Regions from separate parts of the Streptomyces sp. QH1-20 genome, predicted to be linked through region 2. Evidence: riboswitches for the same ligand, from Rfam matches in the RefSeq annotation. Region 2 holds a riboswitch; each other region holds the start of a gene.
What was found. A riboswitch is a leader RNA that binds a small molecule or an ion and turns the genes downstream of it on or off. The one in region 2 is predicted to bind cyclic di-AMP.
Positions count from the first base shown of each region.

Region 1: another riboswitch for cyclic di-AMP. It lies ahead of AB8O64_RS03855 (C40 family peptidase); the one in region 2 lies ahead of AB8O64_RS17055 (M23 family metallopeptidase).
Region 3: another riboswitch for cyclic di-AMP. It lies ahead of AB8O64_RS05535 (C40 family peptidase); the one in region 2 lies ahead of AB8O64_RS17055 (M23 family metallopeptidase).

Region 1 covers NZ_CP166299.1:815,860-821,853, reverse strand. Annotated here, with positions in the region: gene AB8O64_RS03875 (amino acid adenylation domain-containing protein) at 1-130, shown strand, start outside; gene AB8O64_RS03870 (MFS transporter) at 161-1,441, shown strand; gene AB8O64_RS03865 (hypothetical protein) at 1,533-2,207, shown strand; gene AB8O64_RS03860 (cytochrome P450) at 2,289-3,488, opposite strand; cyclic di-AMP (ydaO/yuaA leader) riboswitch at 4,023-4,199, shown strand; gene AB8O64_RS03855 (C40 family peptidase) at 4,203-4,676, shown strand; gene AB8O64_RS03850 (rodlin) at 5,021-5,431, shown strand; gene AB8O64_RS03845 (alkaline phosphatase PhoX) at 5,701-5,994, shown strand, end outside.
Region 2 covers NZ_CP166299.1:3,813,269-3,819,262, forward strand. Annotated here, with positions in the region: gene AB8O64_RS17045 (aldo/keto reductase) at 1-411, opposite strand, end outside; gene AB8O64_RS17050 (MFS transporter) at 493-1,986, opposite strand; gene AB8O64_RS17055 (M23 family metallopeptidase) at 2,163-3,449, opposite strand; cyclic di-AMP (ydaO/yuaA leader) riboswitch at 3,460-3,628, opposite strand; gene AB8O64_RS17060 (PP2C family protein-serine/threonine phosphatase) at 3,847-4,998, opposite strand; gene AB8O64_RS17065 (DEAD/DEAH box helicase) at 5,402-5,994, opposite strand, start outside.
Region 3 covers NZ_CP166299.1:1,229,470-1,235,463, forward strand. Annotated here, with positions in the region: gene AB8O64_RS05515 (phosphatase PAP2 family protein) at 1-428, opposite strand, end outside; gene AB8O64_RS05520 (dienelactone hydrolase family protein) at 727-1,476, opposite strand; gene AB8O64_RS05525 (ATP-dependent Clp protease proteolytic subunit) at 1,676-2,311, shown strand; gene AB8O64_RS05530 (hypothetical protein) at 2,318-2,626, shown strand; cyclic di-AMP (ydaO/yuaA leader) riboswitch at 2,936-3,132, shown strand; gene AB8O64_RS05535 (C40 family peptidase) at 3,136-3,606, shown strand; gene AB8O64_RS05540 (ATP-binding protein) at 3,965-4,393, opposite strand; gene AB8O64_RS05545 (helix-turn-helix domain-containing protein) at 4,659-5,537, shown strand; gene AB8O64_RS05550 (DUF397 domain-containing protein) at 5,547-5,822, shown strand; gene AB8O64_RS05555 (8-amino-7-oxononanoate synthase) at 5,826-5,994, opposite strand, start outside.

The DNA of each region.
Region 1 (5,994 bases), 3.0 Mb from region 2:
CCTCGTACCGTCCCATGTCGTCGTACTGGCCGAGCTGCCGCGCACCCCCGGCGGCAAGCTCGACCCCCGGGCCCTGCCGGACCCCGCGAGGTCAGCGGACCGGCCGCTCGTCACCGCCTCGTCCCGCTAGACCGACGACCCACACGTAAGGAAAACCCAGGTGTCCGTCTCCACCGCGGAACTCGCCGCGCCCGACCGCCGGCGCCGCCGCGACTTCCGGCTGTTCATGTCCTCCCACATCTGCAACGAACTGGGCAGCAGCATCACCTACGTCGCGCTCCCGCTGATGGCCGTGCTCACCCTGCACGCCTCGCCCTGGGAGGTCGGCCTGCTGGCCGCCGCGGAACAGGCGGCCGCGCTGGTGCTCGGACTGCCCGCCGGGGCGTGGGTCGACCGGATGCGCCGCCGCAACGTCATGATCGCTGCGGACGCGGTGCGCGTCGTGCTGTTCACCGCCGTCCCCCTCGCGTATCTGCTGGACCTGCACTCCATGGCCCTGCTCTACACCGTGGCGCTGCTGCTGGGCTGCGCCCGGCTCTTCGGCGATGTCGCGGACCAGAGCTATCTGCCCACGCTGGTCGGGGAATCCGAGCTGATCAACGGGAACTCCAAGCTGCAGACGGTCCGTTCCGCCGCCGAACTCGGCGGGCCCGGCATCGCCGGATTCCTGGTCCAGGCCTTCGGGGCGGCCGGGACGATAGCCAGCCAGGCCGTCACCTCGCTCGCCTCCGTGATCCTCCTCGGGCGGATCGGCGCCCGCGAGGAGAAGCCCACCACGGCCCGCGAGGGCGGGCTGCTCACGGACATCCGCGAGGGCCTGTCCTACGTCCTGCGCCACCGGGTCCTGCGGCTCATCGCCCTCAACACCGCGGCGACCAATCTCTTCCTCAGCGCGACCATCACTCTCGAGGTCCTGTTCCTGACCCGGACCGTCGGGCTGCCGCCCGCGGCGATCGGGTGGGTGCTCGCCACGTCGACGATCGGTGCGATGCTCGGCGCGGTCGTCGTCGGCCGGCTCTCCAAGACCATCGGCGCCGCCCGCCTCACGTGGCTGTCCCTGCTCGCCACCGCGCCCTTCGGACTGCTGCTGCCGCTCGCGGAGAAGGACTGGCGGATCGCTCTGTTCGTCCTGGGCGCGGTGGTGCAGTCGGCGGGCATCACCCTCTACAACATCTGCCAGGTGACCTACCGCCAGACGGAGTGCCCGCCGCACCTGCTCGGCCGGATGACGGCCACCATGCGCTTCCTGGTCCAGGGCGTCCTGCCGCTGAGCGGTCTGCTGGCCGGCGTCCTCGGTGAACTCATCGGCGTCCGGGAGACGCTGTGGATCTTCGCGGCCGGACTGGTGCTCGCCCCGCTGGTGCTGCTGTGCTCACCGCTGCGCAAGATGCGTGACTTCGAGCCGACTTCGCTGTCTTCGGAGCCTGTGGAAGCGGCATAAGAGCGCACGATCGAGCAATAGTGCGATCATTTCGGGTCAGGTCTGCGTGGCTTGCCCCGGATGCGGGCCCGGATTGCGGAAATATGTTCGCATGATTCGTTCCTTGCGTTGCCCGGCACTCTCCGCGGCCCTGCTGCTGCCTCTCGTTCTCACCATCGGTGGTGCGGCCCAGGCCCAGGCCGGGGACCGGCCCGGGCGGCCCGCGAGCCCCGCGGCCGCCCCGACGGCGGCCCCCGTCGACCGGGCGGAACTCGAAGCCCGGGCCCGGGCCATCGAGACCGCGATCGAGCTGATCCACGTCACGAGCGTCCCGGGCTTCGAGCCGGCCGCCCAGTCCGTCGGCGTCATCGGCGACGACGGCTTCTCCCTCGCCTACGCCAAGGGCGGCGCGGTGCTGTGGCTGACCGTCGACCGAGGCACGCTGACCGAGGCGAACTGCGCGGAGGGCTCCGTCTTCGGTACGGGCGGCGGAGAGGTGACCTGCGAGCGGGAGGGCCGCACGTGGTACCGCTCCACGGCGGGCTCTCATGAGTACGCCCTGGCCCGGGACGGTTACGTGGTCCGGCTCAGTGCGGCCCGCGACGCGGTGAGCCGCGACGTCCTGCGCGGCGCCGCCGAGGCCGCCCACCCGGCGAACGACCAGGAACTGGACGCGGTGCTCCCGCCGCTGCGCGAGCGGGGCGGCGTGCAGCCGGACGAGCGGGGCGACATCTTCCCGGGCCGCGAGGTGCCCGACAGCCGCCCGCCCGCCGGTGCGGGCGGCTGAGGCGCCCGGCACGGCAGTGGCCCGGACCCGTCGGTCTCCGACGGGTCCGGGCCATCCGTATGTCCGCCCCGGGAAGCCGCGCTACCGCTGCGGCGTGAACCTCACGGGCAGGGTGAGCAGCCCGCGCAGCGCCATGCTGGGACGCCAGGTGAGAGCGGCGGGGTCGATGTCGAAGGCGAGGTCCGGGCAGCGCTCCAGCAGGGCCTTGAGGGCGATGGCCGCCTCCATCCGGGCGAGCGGGGCACCGATGCAGTGGTGGATACCGTGGCCGAAGGCCAGGTGCCCACGGGACTCGCGGCGGATGTCGAAGCGGTCGGGCTCGGGGAAGTGCCGGGGATCGCGGGCCGCCGCGGCGAGCACGACGATCACCGGTTCCCTGGCGGGGATGGTGGTGCCGCCGATCTCCACCGGCTCGGCGGTGTAGCGGAAGGCGCACCGCTCCACCGGGCAGTCGTAGCGGAGCATCTCCTCGATCGCGCCGTCGAGCAGGGACCAGTCGGCGCGCAGCGCCGCCAGCTGGTCGGGGTGGCGCAGCAGCTCGTGGACGCCGCTGGAGATGAGGTTGACGGTGGTCTCGTGGCCGGCGACGAGCAGAACGAAGGCCATGCCCAGCAGTTCGTCGGACGAGAGCCGGTCGCCGTCGTCGTCCGTGGCGGTGGTCAGGGCGCTGAGGAGATCGTCGCCGGGGTCCTGCCGCTTGGCCTCGATGAGCGACACGAAGTACGCGGTCATCGCCTGGGCGGCGGCACCGGCGGCCTCCGGGCTGCTGGGGAGGACGACCTCGTTGGACCACTCGCGGAAGGCGGCGCGGTCACCGACGGGCACCCCGAGCAGTTCGCAGATGACCGTCAGCGGCAGCGGCAGCGCGAAGGAGTCCACGAGGTCGGCGCGGCCGAGCGGCAGCATCGCGTCCAGGAGTTCGCCGGTCCACCGCGCGATGCGGGGGCGCAGCTCCTCGATGCGGCGCGGGGTGAATTCCTTGGCGACGAACTTGCGCAGACGCGTGTGGTGCGGCGGGTCGACCTGGAGCATGTTCAGCCCGATCGCGTAGCCGCCGTCGTCCTCCCAGTCCGGCGAGTAGCGGATGTCGTTGCGCAGCCGGGGGTCCGTCAGGGCGGCCCGGGCCTCGTCGTTGCCGACGATCAGCCAGGACTCGCGTCCGTCGGGGGTCCGCACCCGATGGACGGGACCCCGCTCCCGCAGGCTCGCGTAGAGCGGATACGGGTCCTTGGTGAAGTCCGTGCCGGCGGGTGTGAGGTCCTCGAGGGTTGGCGTGGACACAGGCGTTCCCTTCGTCGTCCGGGGCATGACCGGAGATCAAGCGGGGGCTGTTCCCCACTTAATGGGTCGACCGTAGCATCAAGTGGGGAGCTGTCCACGCTTCGGGGGTGAGTGAAGGATCCGTGGTCGCCACAGTCGAACGCGAGGGCCCCGGCCGCTCACCACCCGTCAGTCCGCCCTGGCCGCGGATAATGCGGAGGCTGTCATTCAGTCATCGGGCGGGGCGGCCCCACGGAACCGGCGGGCGTGCGCGTGGGACCGCCCTCCCGGTGCCCGGCGGGTATCGGCCGCGACCGCCGGTAACTCCCTTGATATCCAGCCGCTTTCAGGCGTCGATCGACGCCGATTTCCGCTGTACGGGGGCTGTTGACAGGGGTTCGGGCGGGGTGAAATCAGCCCCCGGTTCCTTGGGGCGACGCGAAGTGAACAAGTTCACAGAAGGCCGTTTGGGCTCTGATTTTCAGCTGTTGATGATGCAGGATCTCTGCTCGAACACAAGAACCCGTCACAGAGGCGGGCGACCCGGGCGGACGCCGAGTCCTGCCGCCGTCCGGGTGCAGATACAGATCAAGGATCGGCAGGAGCGGGAGACCCAAGCACGACGAACCACGATGGCAGTGGTTCTTGGGGTGAAGCCACGTATGTGGCCGGGCAACTTTGTCAGCCCGAACCCGACAGGTCACCTTTCGTAGGCGGATGACGAAGGGCTTTGGCATGTCTGCGTTCCCTGGCATACCTGCACTGCTTTCCCGGGCCGGAACCGCATCGGTTCTGACCGCAGCCACCGTCACCGCGTCGATGCTGATCCCGACACTGGCAACCGACGCACAGGCGGCGACTCCGGGAACGAAGGCGCTGCAGATCGCGGCCTCGAAGAAGGGGTCGCCGTATCAGTACGGCGCCACCGGTCCGAACCGTTTCGACTGCTCGGGCCTGACGCTGTACGCCTTCAAGAAGGCGGGCAAGGCACTGCCGCGCACCGCGGCTTCGCAGTACAACAAGACCAGGCATCTTTCGGCCGGCTCGCGTCAGCCGGGCGACCTGGTGTTCTTCCACTCGGGCAGCAACGTCTACCACGTGGGGATCTACGCCGGGAAGAATCAGATCTGGCACTCTCCGAAGCCGGGCAAGTCCGTGCGGCTGGAGAAGATCTGGACGAACAGTGTCTGGTACGGCCGCGTCAAGTAGCCCTTGAGGCTGTTCAAAAGCCCGCCCGGACGCTCTTGTGGGGGCACAGTCCGGGCGGGCTGACGGCTGCGGAGGCACCGCTGCGCGCAGCACGCTACCAGCCGAATCCGAAACACCCGGGTGCCGTCACCCCATTGGTCGCCCCGGAAGTGCGCCACGCGTGCGTGCGCAATTACCTGCCCGCTCTCCCGGGCGGGTCGGTGGCCGTTTGCCGCCTGCCTTTCGATGGCGCCGCTCATGATCCGGCTGGCTCAAATGAGTGAATGTCCGGAACTTCTTAAATCGACCGGAGTTACTCAGGTCGCTTCCTTGTGAGGGGCGCTAATCGATCGAAAGGCATGGACGTGCTCAAGAAGGTACTCGCCACGACCGCGATGACGGTTTCCGCGGTCGGCGCCATCACCGCTCCCGCGATGGCGATCGGCAACGACAACGGTGACGTCGCCAATGGCAACGCCGCGAAGACCGGTTACGGCAACACCAAGACCGGCGGCGAGCAAAGCCCGCAGATGAGCCTGATCCAGGGCACGCTCAACAAGCCGTGCCTGGGTATCGGCAAGATCGGTGTCCAGTCCCTCATCGCGCTGCTCAACATCGGTATCCAGGACATCCCGATCCTCACCTCGCAGCAGCAGCAGCAGTGCACCGACAACTCCACGATCAGCGACGGGGACGACCAGCTGTCGCACATCCTGGACGAGATCCCGATCCTGTCGGGCAACGGTTCCGGGAACAGCGCGCACGACGGGCACTGACGGCCCAGAGCCTTTGGTGTTCATCCCCCTGCTCCGGGTACGCGGGATCCGGAGCAGGGGGATTCCCGTGTGCCGAGGCAATTGATCACCTTGTCCAACGGGCGGATTATCGCGGGTACTCCGGGCGACGTCGCGGATCGGCCCGGAAGGGGATCACTCCGGATTCACCTTTTGTTGATGTACTGTCAACTCTGCGCTTTTATGGTCCGGGAGACCAGGCCTCGCCGCCGGTCGGTGACGAGGCACCCCCCAACTCCCCTGGAGTGACCGTGGAACGTCGCACCTTCCTGCGCGCGGCCGTCGTCGGCACCTCGGCCGCCGCGCTCGGCGGCTCACTGTGGAGCGCCGCCTACGCGAGCCCGGCCCAGCCGGGCGCCGGCCCCTACGGACCGCTCGGCGCCGCCGACGGCAACGGCCTCCGGCTGCCGAAGGGCTTCACCGCCCGGGTCGTCGCCCGGTCCGGACAGCGGGTCCCCGGCACCTCCTACACCTGGCACAACGCCCCGGACGGCGGGGCCTGTTACGCCGACGGCGCGGGCTGGATCTACGTCTCCAACTCGGAG
Region 2 (5,994 bases):
GATGAACTCCTCCACCGGCACCGACGGGTCGTCGAAGTGCGTGTAGTAGAGGTCGATGTAGTCCGTGCGCAGTCGCCGCAGCGATTCCTCGACGCCCGACTTGATGGCGTTCGCCGACAGCCCGCGCTTCTCGGGTTGGCCGCCGCCGACCTTGGTGGCGAGGACGATGTCGGCGCGGTTGCCGCGGGAGGCGAACCAATTGCCGATGACGGTCTCGGATTCGCCGCCCTCGTTGCCCGGGGCCCACACGGAGTAGATGTCCGCGGTGTCGATGAAATTGCCGCCCGCCGCGGCGTACGCGTCGAGGACGGCGAAGGACTCCGCCTCGTCGGCCGTCCACCCGAAGACATTGCCGCCGAGGGCGAGCGGGTGGACGGAAAGGTTGCCGATCTTCTTGTGAATGTCAGCCATGGGGACACACAACGCCCGGGCAGAAGCTCGTATTCCGTCCGGTTCCGATTCCGGAGCCGGTGCGCGCCCTCGCCGATTCTTTCAAGCCTCGGCCGTCACCGCCCCCGCCTCCGGGGTCGGCGGGTCCGGCGTCGACGGCTTCTTCGCCGTCGACAGCGGCTCCGCGATGTCCTCCAGCGAGCGGCCCTCCGCCGGGACGGCCAGGAACGCCGCCACCAGCCCGGCCAGGCACATCAGCGCCGCGCCGATCTGGAAGGCCAGGACCGTGTCGCCGACGACTCCGCTCCCGGTCAGCGAGGCGAAGAGCAGCGGGCCGCTGATGCCGCCGGCCGCCGTGCCCAGGGCGTAGAAGAAGGCGATCGCCATGGCCCGGGTCTCCATCGGGAAGACCTCCGACACCGTGAGGTAGGCGCTGCTCGCGCCCGCCGAGGCGAAGAAGAGGACGACGGCCCAGCAGGCGGTGAGGGTATTGGCGCTCAGATGTCCGCCGTCGAAGAGCGCGGCCGTGCCGAAGAGGAGCACGCCGGACAGCAAATAGGTCGACGAGATCATGATGCGGCGGCCGACGGTGTCGAAAAGCCTGCCGAGGAACAGCGGGCCGAGGAAGTTGCCGACCGCTATCACCGCGAAGAAGTAGCCGGTGCGGGACGTGGACACGTCGTAGAAGGTGGTGAGAATGGCCCCGAAGCCGAAGGTGATCGCGTTGTAGAGAAACGCCTGGCCGATGAAGAGCGCGAGGCCGAGAACCGCCCGTCGCCGGTACTGGGAGAAGACCGTGCGGGCGATCGTGCCGAAGCCGATGCTCTTGCGCTGGTGGATCGTGATCTGCCGCGTGGGTGGCGGCAGGACCTCGCCCTTCTCCATCTCGATGCGTTGCTCGATGGAGGCCACCAGCACTTCTGCCTCTTCGCCGCGGCCATGGATGAAGAGCCAGCGTGGACTTTCCGGCACATGGCGCCGTACGAGCAGGATGGCCAGGCCCAGAACGACGCCGAAGCCGAAGGTGATCCGCCAGCCGAGGTCGGCCGGGAAGATGTTCGTGTCCAGCATCAGGATCGACAGCAGCGAGCCGCCGATCGCGCCGAGCCAGAAGCTGCCGTTGATGATCAGATCCACCCGGCCGCGGTAGGTGGCGGGGATCAGCTCGTCGATGGCGGAGTTGATGGCCGCGTACTCACCGCCGATACCGAAGCCCGTCAGGAAGCGGAAGAGGAAGAACCACCACGTGGAGAAGGAGAACGCCGTCATCGCGGTCGCCGCCAGATAGACGGCGAGCGTGATCATGAAAAGCTTTTTACGGCCGAAGAGATCGGTCAGCCGCCCGAAGAAGAGCGCTCCGACGCAGGCACCAGCCACGTACAGCGCCGCCGCCAGGCCCGTGACCTGCCCCGAGGTGATGGACAGGCCGCTGTCCTTCTCGGACAGACGGCCGGCGATATTGCCGACGACCGTGACCTCCAGCCCGTCCAGGATCCAGACGGTGCCGAGGCCGATCACCACCGTCCAGTGCCACCGGGACCAGGGCAGCCGGTCGAGGCGGGCAGGCACTGAGGTGGTGATCGTCGCATTCGTCACACACCCCGAGTTCCCACCTGAACCTGAAGCATTCGTGGCAAAGGTGTGGTTATCGGGACCGATTATCGGCGTCGTGCGGGACAGGCAGTGGGCGTAGGGCTTCTACGTTCGTACGAGCCTTTCCCCGCCCATGCCCCTTACGAAACGCTCCGCGCCCCTTGCGGCTGCAGGGCCCCTTACGGCTGCAGGCCCCGGCCGCGCAGCCACGACAGCGGGTCGACCGGCGAGCCGCCGCCCGGCCGGGTCTCCAGGTGCAGGTGGGGGCCCGTGACGTTGCCGGTCGCGCCGACCCGGCCGATCACGTCGCCCGCCGAGACCTGGCCGGAGGTGACCACCATCGAGGAGAGGTGGCAGTACCAGATCTGGGTGCCGTCGTTCAGCGTCAGCACGACGCGGTAGCCGTACGCGCCCGCCCACCCCGCGCTGGTGATCGTTCCGCCGTCGACCGCCTTGACCGGGGTGCCGGTCGGGGCGGCGAAGTCCGCGCCGGTGTGGTTCGCGGACCACATGTCGCCGGCCTGGCCGAAGCCCGCGGTCAGCGTGTACGAGCCGACGGGGAGGGAGTAAGAGCCCGAGCTGTGGCCGCTGCCACCGCCCGAGGACTCCGACCCGCCGCCCCCGGGTTCGCTCGAAGATTCGTCAGAAGATTCGTTCGAAGACTTCTCTGCGGCCTTCTCGGCCGCCTTTTCCGCTTCCGCCTTCTTCTTCTCGGCCGCCGCCTCGGCTTCCGCCTTCTCCTTCTCGGCCGCGGCCTGCTCCGCCTTCTCGGCCGCCGCCTTCCGGTGGGCCTCGGCGGCCTTCTTCGCCTCGGCCTCGCGGGCCTCCTCGTCGCCGAGGTTCTGCTGGTGCTCGGCCTGCTGGAGGATGCGGGCGCGTAGCGCCTCGCCGGCGTCGGACGTGCCGCGGGCCGCCTCCTCGGCGGACAGTCCCGCCTGGGTCAGCGGCTGATCGGCACCGGGTGCCTGCGCCGCGGCGGGGCCGGAAGCGGCGTCCTTCTTCTTGTCGTCGTCATCCGCCAGCAGCGCGCCGAAGCCGGGGATGCTCTGGGCCACGTCGGGCACGGATATCGGCGCCGCCGGGCGGTCCTGGGCGGTCGCCATGCCGCCCGCGCCGACCGCCGCGATCACGCCGACGCCGAGGACCGCGCCACTGCGGGCCATCGTGCCGCCGCGCTGCTTGACGACGCGGTGTCTGCCACGGACCGGGGCGACGGACTCCGCGGTGGGGTTCCACACCTCCCCGGGCTCCGCGGCCGGCTCTGCGGCGGCCATGGGGTTCACGGTGGGCTCGACGGCGACGGCGGGCTCGGCCGCGGGCGTCAGAGGAGTCATGTACGCGGGCACGATCGAAGGCTCCGGCGCGTAGGACCCGTACGGCTCGGACGGCTCCGGCTGCTCGTACGACCCGTACGGCCCGTACGACCCGTAGGAACCATCGCCGGGGGCAGGCTTGTTGGACGCCACGAGGGCGACTCCTTTCCTTCCTTCTCGCCTACCGGGTTAGCTGACGGGTTCGGAACAGGAAGGTCTCCTACGGGCCGGAGTACGGCCCGATTCACCCCAAGTTTGGTGGTTCCCCGGTTCCCGGTTGTCGCTGGTGGTGCAGATGGTGCTGTGCCCGCGGGATTCGGCGAAGGCGCACGGTGCCGCCTCTTGCGGCGGCTGTGACGACCGCGCTGCGTTATCGAACGTTAATAGACATGGCTGGCGGATTCCAAGCCGAACGCCCGAACCCACCGGCTTTCGGGGCCTACTTCACAGGACACGCGGGTTTCCCCGGAGGCGAGTTACTGCGCGCTACCGGAACACCACGGAGTTGATCCCTCGTCAGGCCATATCGACGGCCCGCGCCGATTCAAGATCAATTACGGTCGTCGGAGGAACCGGCGGGAGAACCGGCAGCAGATCCGTGCGGGGAAGTGTGCGTCCGCGTGGACGTCACGGTCGCGGTGAGAGTGCCGCGCGCGACGGCCACGGGATGGTGGAAGCCGTCACCGCGCCGGATCGCCAGAAGGGCCATGTCGTCAGCCGTGTGCCCGCCCGAGTGGTGGGCCACGTCCGCGGCGAGGACGTCGAGGAGCGCGTCCGGGCTCCGGAACTGCCTGCCGCGCAACCGGTCCTGCGGGACGTAGAAGACGCCGTCCGCGTCCCGGGCCTCCGTCACCCCGTCGGTGAACAGCAGCAGCGTCGAACCCGCCGGGAACTCCCGCTCCTCCGCCCGGTCCGGCCACCCACCCAGGTCCCCCATGCCGAGCGGCAGCGCGGGCACCTCCGGGTACGTCTCGGCCACCCGCCCGTCCGCGTGCAGCAGCAGCGGGGGCGGGTGGCCGCGGTTCACCAGGCGCAGTGTGTTCGCCCCGGGCGGCACCTCCGCAAGTACCGCGGTGGTGAAGCCCTCGGACTGGTCCAGGTTGGCGCGCCGTCTGCCCTCCCGCCACAACGCGTGCTCCAGCCGGGCCGCGAGCGCCTCGAGCGTGCGCTCCTGCTCGGCGGCCTCCCGGAAGGCGCCGATCACCACCGCGACGGCCTCCACCGCGCCCAGTCCCTTGCCGCGCACGTCGCCGACGATCACGCGCACGCCGTGCGGGGTGTCCTGGACGGCGTAGAGGTCGCCGCCGATCCGGGCGTCGGCCTGGGCCGCCACATAGCGCGCGGCGACGCGCAGCCCGGCGATGCGGGCGGGCGGCGTCGGCAGGACCGCGCGCTGGGCGGCCTCGGCGATGCCGCGCGCGGAGGCGAGCTGCTGGTCGCCGTGGCGCACGATGCGGTTGAGACCGAGGGCGAGGAGGGAGACGGCCGTGACCGTGACGACCTCGGTCGCGGACTCGGCGGTGTCGTGGACGCGGTGGTACACCGCGAGGGTGATGGCCGCGCCCACGGCCGCCAGGGCGGTCGTCACGGTGGCGCGCAGGGACAGCAGGGCCGCCGCGACGAGGGGGGCGGAGCAGAAGAAGGGGGCGTAGGTGAAGCGGGGAGGGGTGAAGTAGTCGAAGGCGGCGCCGCCGACGATCAGGAGGGCCGGGAGCCATCTCGCTGCGCGGCGGGCAACTGTCCAGTGGGACTCCCCGCCGTTCCGCTGCGGCGGGTTCCACGGGGGGTTCGATGCCGGGCCTCGGGCCGGATCGCGGGCCGGGCCGCAGGCCGCCTCACGTGCCGGGTCGCGCGTCGAAGCCGACCCGGGCTCGCCTCGCTTCCCCACCGTGTTCTCTCCTGACGACCGGCCGTCCCGCGCGTATCCCCTCAGCCTCGCGCGTGCCGGAAGGGCAGGCGAGCGGGGATCCGCCGTCGGAGTGGGGCGGGGCCCGGATTCCGGGGGCCGCGGGCGCGTCCACAAACGCCGGACGGGCTGGATGTGGCTGAGCTCAGCCACATCCAGCCCGTCCGGCGTCAAAGACCGTCAGGTCACTCCGTACGCGTCACGCCGCGGACGGGCGACGGCCGCCGCCGCCCGTGCCGCCACCACCGCCGCCGCTGCGACGGCCACGGCCGACCGCGTTGCCCGGGCGGGTGCCGGAGCGGCGGGAGCCCTCCGTGCCGTTGCCGAAGCCACGGAACGGACGGCTGCCGCTGTTGCCCGAGCCGCCCGCGTTGGAGCCGGAGGCGTCCGTGCGGGTGCGGCCGCGGCCACCGCGGCTGCCGCGCGAGCTCGACGACTTGCCGGTGCTCTGCGGCTGGGCCGGGGCCGGGGGCGTGATGACGACCGGGACACCGCTGGGCTCGCGGGCGCCGGTGATGCGGGCGAGCTCCGGGTCGGTCGGGTACGTCTTGATGACGTTCGGCGTGATCTGGGCCGTGGTCATCATCCGGGACATCTCACGGCGCTGCTCGGGCAGCACGAACGTGACGACCGTGCCGGACTCGCCGGCGCGCGCGGTGCGGCCACCGCGGTGCAGGTAGTCCTTGTGGTCGGTCGGCGGGTCGATGTTCACGACGAGGTCGAGGCCGTCGATGTGGATGCCGCGCGCGGCGACGTTCGTCGCGACCAGGGCGGTGACCTGGTCGGTGCGGA
Region 3 (5,994 bases), 2.6 Mb from region 2:
GACGTGATGAGCAGCCAGGTATCGCCGGTCTTACGGCCGGCCACCAGCAGCAGACCCAGCCCGACGCCCTTCAGCAGCAGGACCCGCTCCCGGCCGGTGCGGCGTGTGACAGCGATGACGGCGCAGGCCAGAATCACCCACAACGCGCCGTTGCCGAACATCATCTTGGCGTCGACCGCCCACCGCACCAAAAAGAAGGCGATGTCGATACCGACCGCGACGCCGGCCGCGATGAACCGCTCCCGCCAGGTGAGCACCACCATCATCAACGCCATGCTGGCGTACAGCAGCGGCCCGGACTTGGGGGCGAGGATCACCTCTTTCGCCTGGTTGGTCATCGGGCCCGGCAGGCCGTAGCCCCGTGCGGCGATCTCCAGCGCGATGAGGAATCCGAGGCCCACCACAACCACCGTGGCCCACAGGATCACCCGTGGTTGACGCCACGCGACGGACGCGAGTCTGCGGTTTATTCGTGAGAAAAACCGTGATGCTATAGATATCAATTGTTTGGCCGATTTGTTAGACGTTAGCTAAATAAAGCGACCCTTCGCGCCGGATTCCATGATTTTCCGGTGAAGGACGGGCGATGACGGCAATCGTCGTGAGCTCGAACATGCTATCGGAGCAGTGTGGAGCGGCTCCGCCGGTCACCACCCCCCGACGGGCACCGCGTCGCGATCAAGGATTCGACCGGTGTGCGGGACGAGAACTCCGCAGACGTGAGACTCAGCCGGTGACCAAGGTGCGGTCGAGGAGGGGAAGCAGGCGGTCCCAGTGGCGCCGCAGTGCGGAGGGGTCGAACGCGTCGGTGTCGGACATGGTGAAACCGTGGATGGTGCCGGGGTAGATCTCGGTGGTGTAGCCGACTCCTGAGGCATCCAGCGCCTGGTTGAGCTCGCTGAGGGTCTCGGGCGTCATGTCGTTCTCGGCGAGACCGAGGTGGACCTCGGCGGCGAGCTCGGGGATGGCGCGGTGCGGGCTGTCGGGCGCGTCGGTGACCAGGAAGCCGGGGTGGAATCCGGCGACGGCGGCCACCCGGTCGGGGTGGGCCGTCGCGGTGCGCATCGCCAGGGCGGCGCCCAGGCAGTAGCCGATCGCGGCGACCGGCCCGTCGCCGACCTCGGGCTGGGCGGTGAGGAATCCGAGGTAGGCGTCGGCGTCGCGCAGGACACGCTCGGTGGTGTGCGCCTCGACCAAGGGCACCAGCTCGGCGAAGACCGCGGGCCGGACCGCTTCTCCGATGTGCGCGGGAAGTTCGATCACCGGCGCCGGGCCGTGCCGGTAGTAGAGGTTGGGGACGAGCACGTAGTAACCGTGCCCGGCCAGCTCGCGGGCCATCTCCTCCAGCACGGGCCGCACGCCGAAGGCGTCCGGGTACAGCAGCACCCCCGGGTGCCGCCCGTCCCGGTCGGGGAAAGCGGCGAAAGCGTCGGCTTGGCCGTCCGCGGTGGGAATCTGCAGAGACTTGGTGGGCATGGCGGATCATCCTTCCTTGCTCCGACGCCCGCGCACAAGGGTTGAGGTCAACGACAGGCCAGGGCCCGCCGGCCCCCGCCCGCCCTCACGCCCAGAGCGAAACCGCGTCCGATCCGTTGCCGCGCCGAGCCCCGCTGCGCCATGCTCACCACAACGATCTGTACGTCCTGTACATTTTTCACGGACGAGGAGTGCCACCATGCACCGACCCACGGCCCGCTATGTCCTGCCCGAGTTCACGGAGCGCACGAGCACCGGCGCCCGCACGACGGACCCGTACTCCAAGCTGCTGTCCGAGCGCATCGTCTTTCTGGGCACGCAGATCGACGACACCTGTGCCAGCGATGTGATCGCGCAGTTCATGTACCTCGAACACGCGGATCCCGAGCGGGACATCTCCCTCTACATCAATTCCCCCGGCGGCTCCTTCTCCGCCATGTGCGCCATCTACGACACGATGCGCTACATCGGCTGCGACGTGGAGACGATCTGCCTGGGCCAGGCCGCCTCGTCCGCCGCCGTGCTGCTCACCGCCGGCACCCCGGGCAAGCGACTGGCGCTGCCGAACGCGCGCGTCCTCATCCACCAGCCCTCCCTCGGCGAACCGGTCCAGGGTCAGCTCTCCGATCTGGAGATCCAGGCGGGGGAGATGTCGCGCAGGCGGGACACGCTGACGGGGATGCTCGTGCGGCACACGGGGCAGAGCGTGGAGCGGGTCGCCCGGGACATCGAGCGGGACACCGTCTTCGACGCCGAGACCGCGGTGGCGTACGGGCTGGTCGACCGGCTCACCTCGAGCCGCAAGGGCCCGGGCGCGCCGCTCGGCGCGAGGTGAGCGGCGATGTGGCCGCCCCAACTGCCACCCCTGCCCGCCCTGACCCGCGCCGAGGGCGAGTTGGTGGACCGGTATCTGGAAGTACTGGATCTCCTGGGCCGGATCAACCCGGCCCGCGCGCATGACACGTACGCCGGGCTACGGGCGGCGCAGGCTCTCGTGGTCGCGGCGACGGGGCTGCGCGACGCGTTGACGCTCATGCACGAGCGAGGCGAACGCGAGGTGCACATCGGAACACTCACACGGGCGATGCTGGTCCTGGACGGGGAGCGGCGGGCCGCACGGGTCACCATGCCGCCGAACACGCCGGGCTGATGAGCCCGGACGCGCGCCGGAACGACCGGCCGGGCGACACCTCAACGCGATCTCCCGCAGACAGCGGACCCTGCGTAGACATCGCGCAGTGATCGATCCGAGCCGCGCGCGTACGAGGCGATCGCGGAGATCAACTCGCCGCAGGTGAACGGCTCAACAGGGTTGAGCGGTGGGCGCCAAACCGTCCGGTGTCCACCCGAACATGCCAGAGGTGACCAGGCTCACATATCACCGGATCCTCTCGGAATCCGTGCCGCGGCTGCGCCAAGATCCAGGCGACGACAAGACCCCGCCACCGCGGCGGGGCGGTCCGGGCGGACGCCGAATCCTGCCGCCGCCCGGATGACTGGTCGACACGAGTGCATCGGCAGGAGTGGAGGACCCGAGTACGGCGGGACGACCGGCACCACTGGTCGTCCCTTGGGGTGAAGCCGCCTCGGCGGCCGGGCATCTTCGCCTGCCCGAACCCGACAGGTCATCCTTCATAGGCGGCAGACGAAGGGTTGCGTATGGCCGCGCACAAACGACCAACGAAGTTCTCCAGGGCCAAGGCCGCCTCGGCCCTCACCCTCGCAGCCGTCGGCGCCTCGGTGCTGGTGCCCGGCGGTTCGCCCGACGCCGAGGCCGCGAACGTCTCCACCCTCGCCCTGCGGATAGCGGAATCGAAGCAGGGCGCTCCCTACCAGTGGGGCGCGACAGGACCGTACAGCTTCGACTGCTCGGGGCTGACGCAGTACTCGTACAAGCGGGTCGGTAAAAAGCTGCCCCGCACCGCCGCCGCCCAGTACAACCGCGTCCGCCATGTCCCCGGCTCCGCCCGCCAACGCGGGGACCTGGTGTTCTTCCACTCCGCCGGCGGCGTCTATCACGTGGGCATCTACGTCGGGAACGGCAGGATCCTGCACGCTCCCAAGACCGGCGCGGTCGTCCGCCACGAGCGGATCTGGACCAGAAGCGTCAGCTACGGCCGCGTGAACTGAAAGCGCCGGCGGTGGCGTGCCACGAAGGCCGCCCCCGCCACCGTCCTCGCCTCCCTGTGCGCCGACGCGGCAACGGGTGTGTTCCCACCCGCCGCCGGCGGACACGACTGTGGTGCCGCGGCCCCTCGTTCGCGACGCGGGGCCGCCGGCCCCGACCGGGCACACGGTCGCCTTCACCGGCAGCGATCCGGAACGGGTAAGGGCGCGCCTGCCCGCCGGTGACCTGCCCGAGCCGCTCGACCCGCCTTGTCCGCGAACACCGTGCGATCACGGTGGCCGCCCCTGGGCCGGGTGGTGGACCCCTCGGCCTCCTCACGGCCACGGGGCCCACCGCCCGGCCCACAGCCGCGCGGGGTGATCAGGGCACGGGCACGGTCCAGGGCAGACAGATCCAGACCGTCTTGCCGCCGTCGGCGGTCGGGGTGACCGACAGTCTGCCGCCGCGCTCGGCGGTCAGACAGCGGATGATGACCATGCCGCGGCCGTTGTCCTGCTGGACGGCGGCGGGCAGCCTTCTCGGATAGCGGGGGTGACTGTCCGTGACGCCGATGCGCAGCTGCTCCTCCCGGTCGAGCCGGACGTCCACGGTGAAGGTGGGCGACTGGCCGCGGGTGTGCTGCACGGCGTTGGTGGCGAGTTCGGAGACGATCAGCCGAACCGTGTCGGCGTCCTCGGTGCCGTCCGCCAGCCCCCATTCCGCCAGTACACGCGCGACATAGCGGCGCGCGTCGGACACCGAGGCGGGGGCGCTCGGCAGGGTTACGGTTGCTTCCTGGTGATCCGCCATGGCGCTGTCCCTTTCCTACCGAGGCCGGACTCCGACGCGTGAGCCAAGGAACTGACGCGGTGACGCCGGGAGCGATCTCGGACGGCTCTTCGTCACAGAGTGCCACCGTCGGCGTCCGAGAGTGAGCGATCCACCGGAAAATGCATATATCTGTCGCTCGAAGCGGTGAACTCTGCCGGGAGCGACCACATTTGGGTGGCGCACTCGTCTATTGACACTGACGTATGGATGTGGACGTGTTCACCTTGGTCGAAAGGGAATACCCATGCGCTACGGACCCGCGGTGCGTCGCCGCAAGCTCGGCGCGGAGCTGCGCCGCCAGCGTGAACTGGCCGAGCTGACCAGCCGGGAGGCGGCCTGCGCGGTGGGCTGGCACCAGTCGAAGGTGAGCCGGATCGAGACGGGCTGCAGTGGCGTGAAGCCCTCGGACGTCGCCCTGTTGCTGGATGCCTACCAGGTGACCGACCCGGAACTGCGCGCACTGCTGGGGGCGCTGTGCGGCGCGGGGTCGGCGGATCCGGGTGAGGGCGCGGGGGCCCGGCGGGGCTGGTGGTACGCCTACCGCGACCGACTGCCGCCCGCCTACCTCGACTTCATCAGCCTGGAGTCCGAGGCCTCCCACCTGCGCACCCTGGAGACCACGGTGGTGCCGGGGCTGTTGCAGACGCCGGAGTACGCGCGCGCGGTGACCCGCGCGGCGCTGAACGACCCACCTCCGGAGCAGGTCGAGGAGTTGGTGCGGGTGCGGATGGCCCGTCAGTCGGTACTGCGGGGCGAGCGTCCGCTGGAGTTGTGCGCGGTGCTGGACGAGGCGGTACTGCGTCATGAGGTCGGCGGGCGCGAGGTGATGGCGGGGCAGTTACGGCACCTGGTGACCACGGGACACATGAAGCATGTGCGACTGCATGTGCTCCCGTTCTCCGCAGGCAGTCATATCGGCATCACAGGCCCTTTCGTTATTTTCTCATTTCCGCGCATTGCAGATCTGGATGTGGTGGTTCTCGACCACTTGACGAGTAGCCTCTATCTGGAGCGGAAAGAAGACCTCCGGGCGTACGGTTCCGCTTTCGCCACCCTGCGCACCCGCGCCCTCTCGCACGAGAACTCGTTGGACTACATCGCCGGGCTCCATGACGGCGCGTGAGGAGGCACCATGCCCGCAATGCCTCGCTATGTCCCTTCCCTCTCTGCTCTGCGTGCCGCGACATGGCGGCGCAGCAGCTACAGCACCGGAATGAACAACTGCGTCGAGACGGCCCCGCTCGGTCCGGACCTGCTGGCCGTACGGGACTCCAAGCGCACGGCCGGCCCCGTCCTGTCGTTCTCGCCCGCCGCGTGGTCCTCGTTCGTGGGAGACCTCCGCGGCGGTGGCCTCGGCCGCCGCCGCGGGGCCGAAGTGTCCGATGGGGCCACTGCCACCAGGAGTTGAGCGTCAGGCGGTCGGCGCGGTCCGCAGGACCGTGTCGGCCGCCTCCTCGATCTGCCGGTCCGTGAGGTCCGCGCGCGCCGTCAGCCGCAGCCGCGAGATGCCGTCGGGCACGGACGGGGGACGGAAGCAGCCGACCGCGAGCCCGGCGGTACGGCAGTCGGCCGCCCATCGC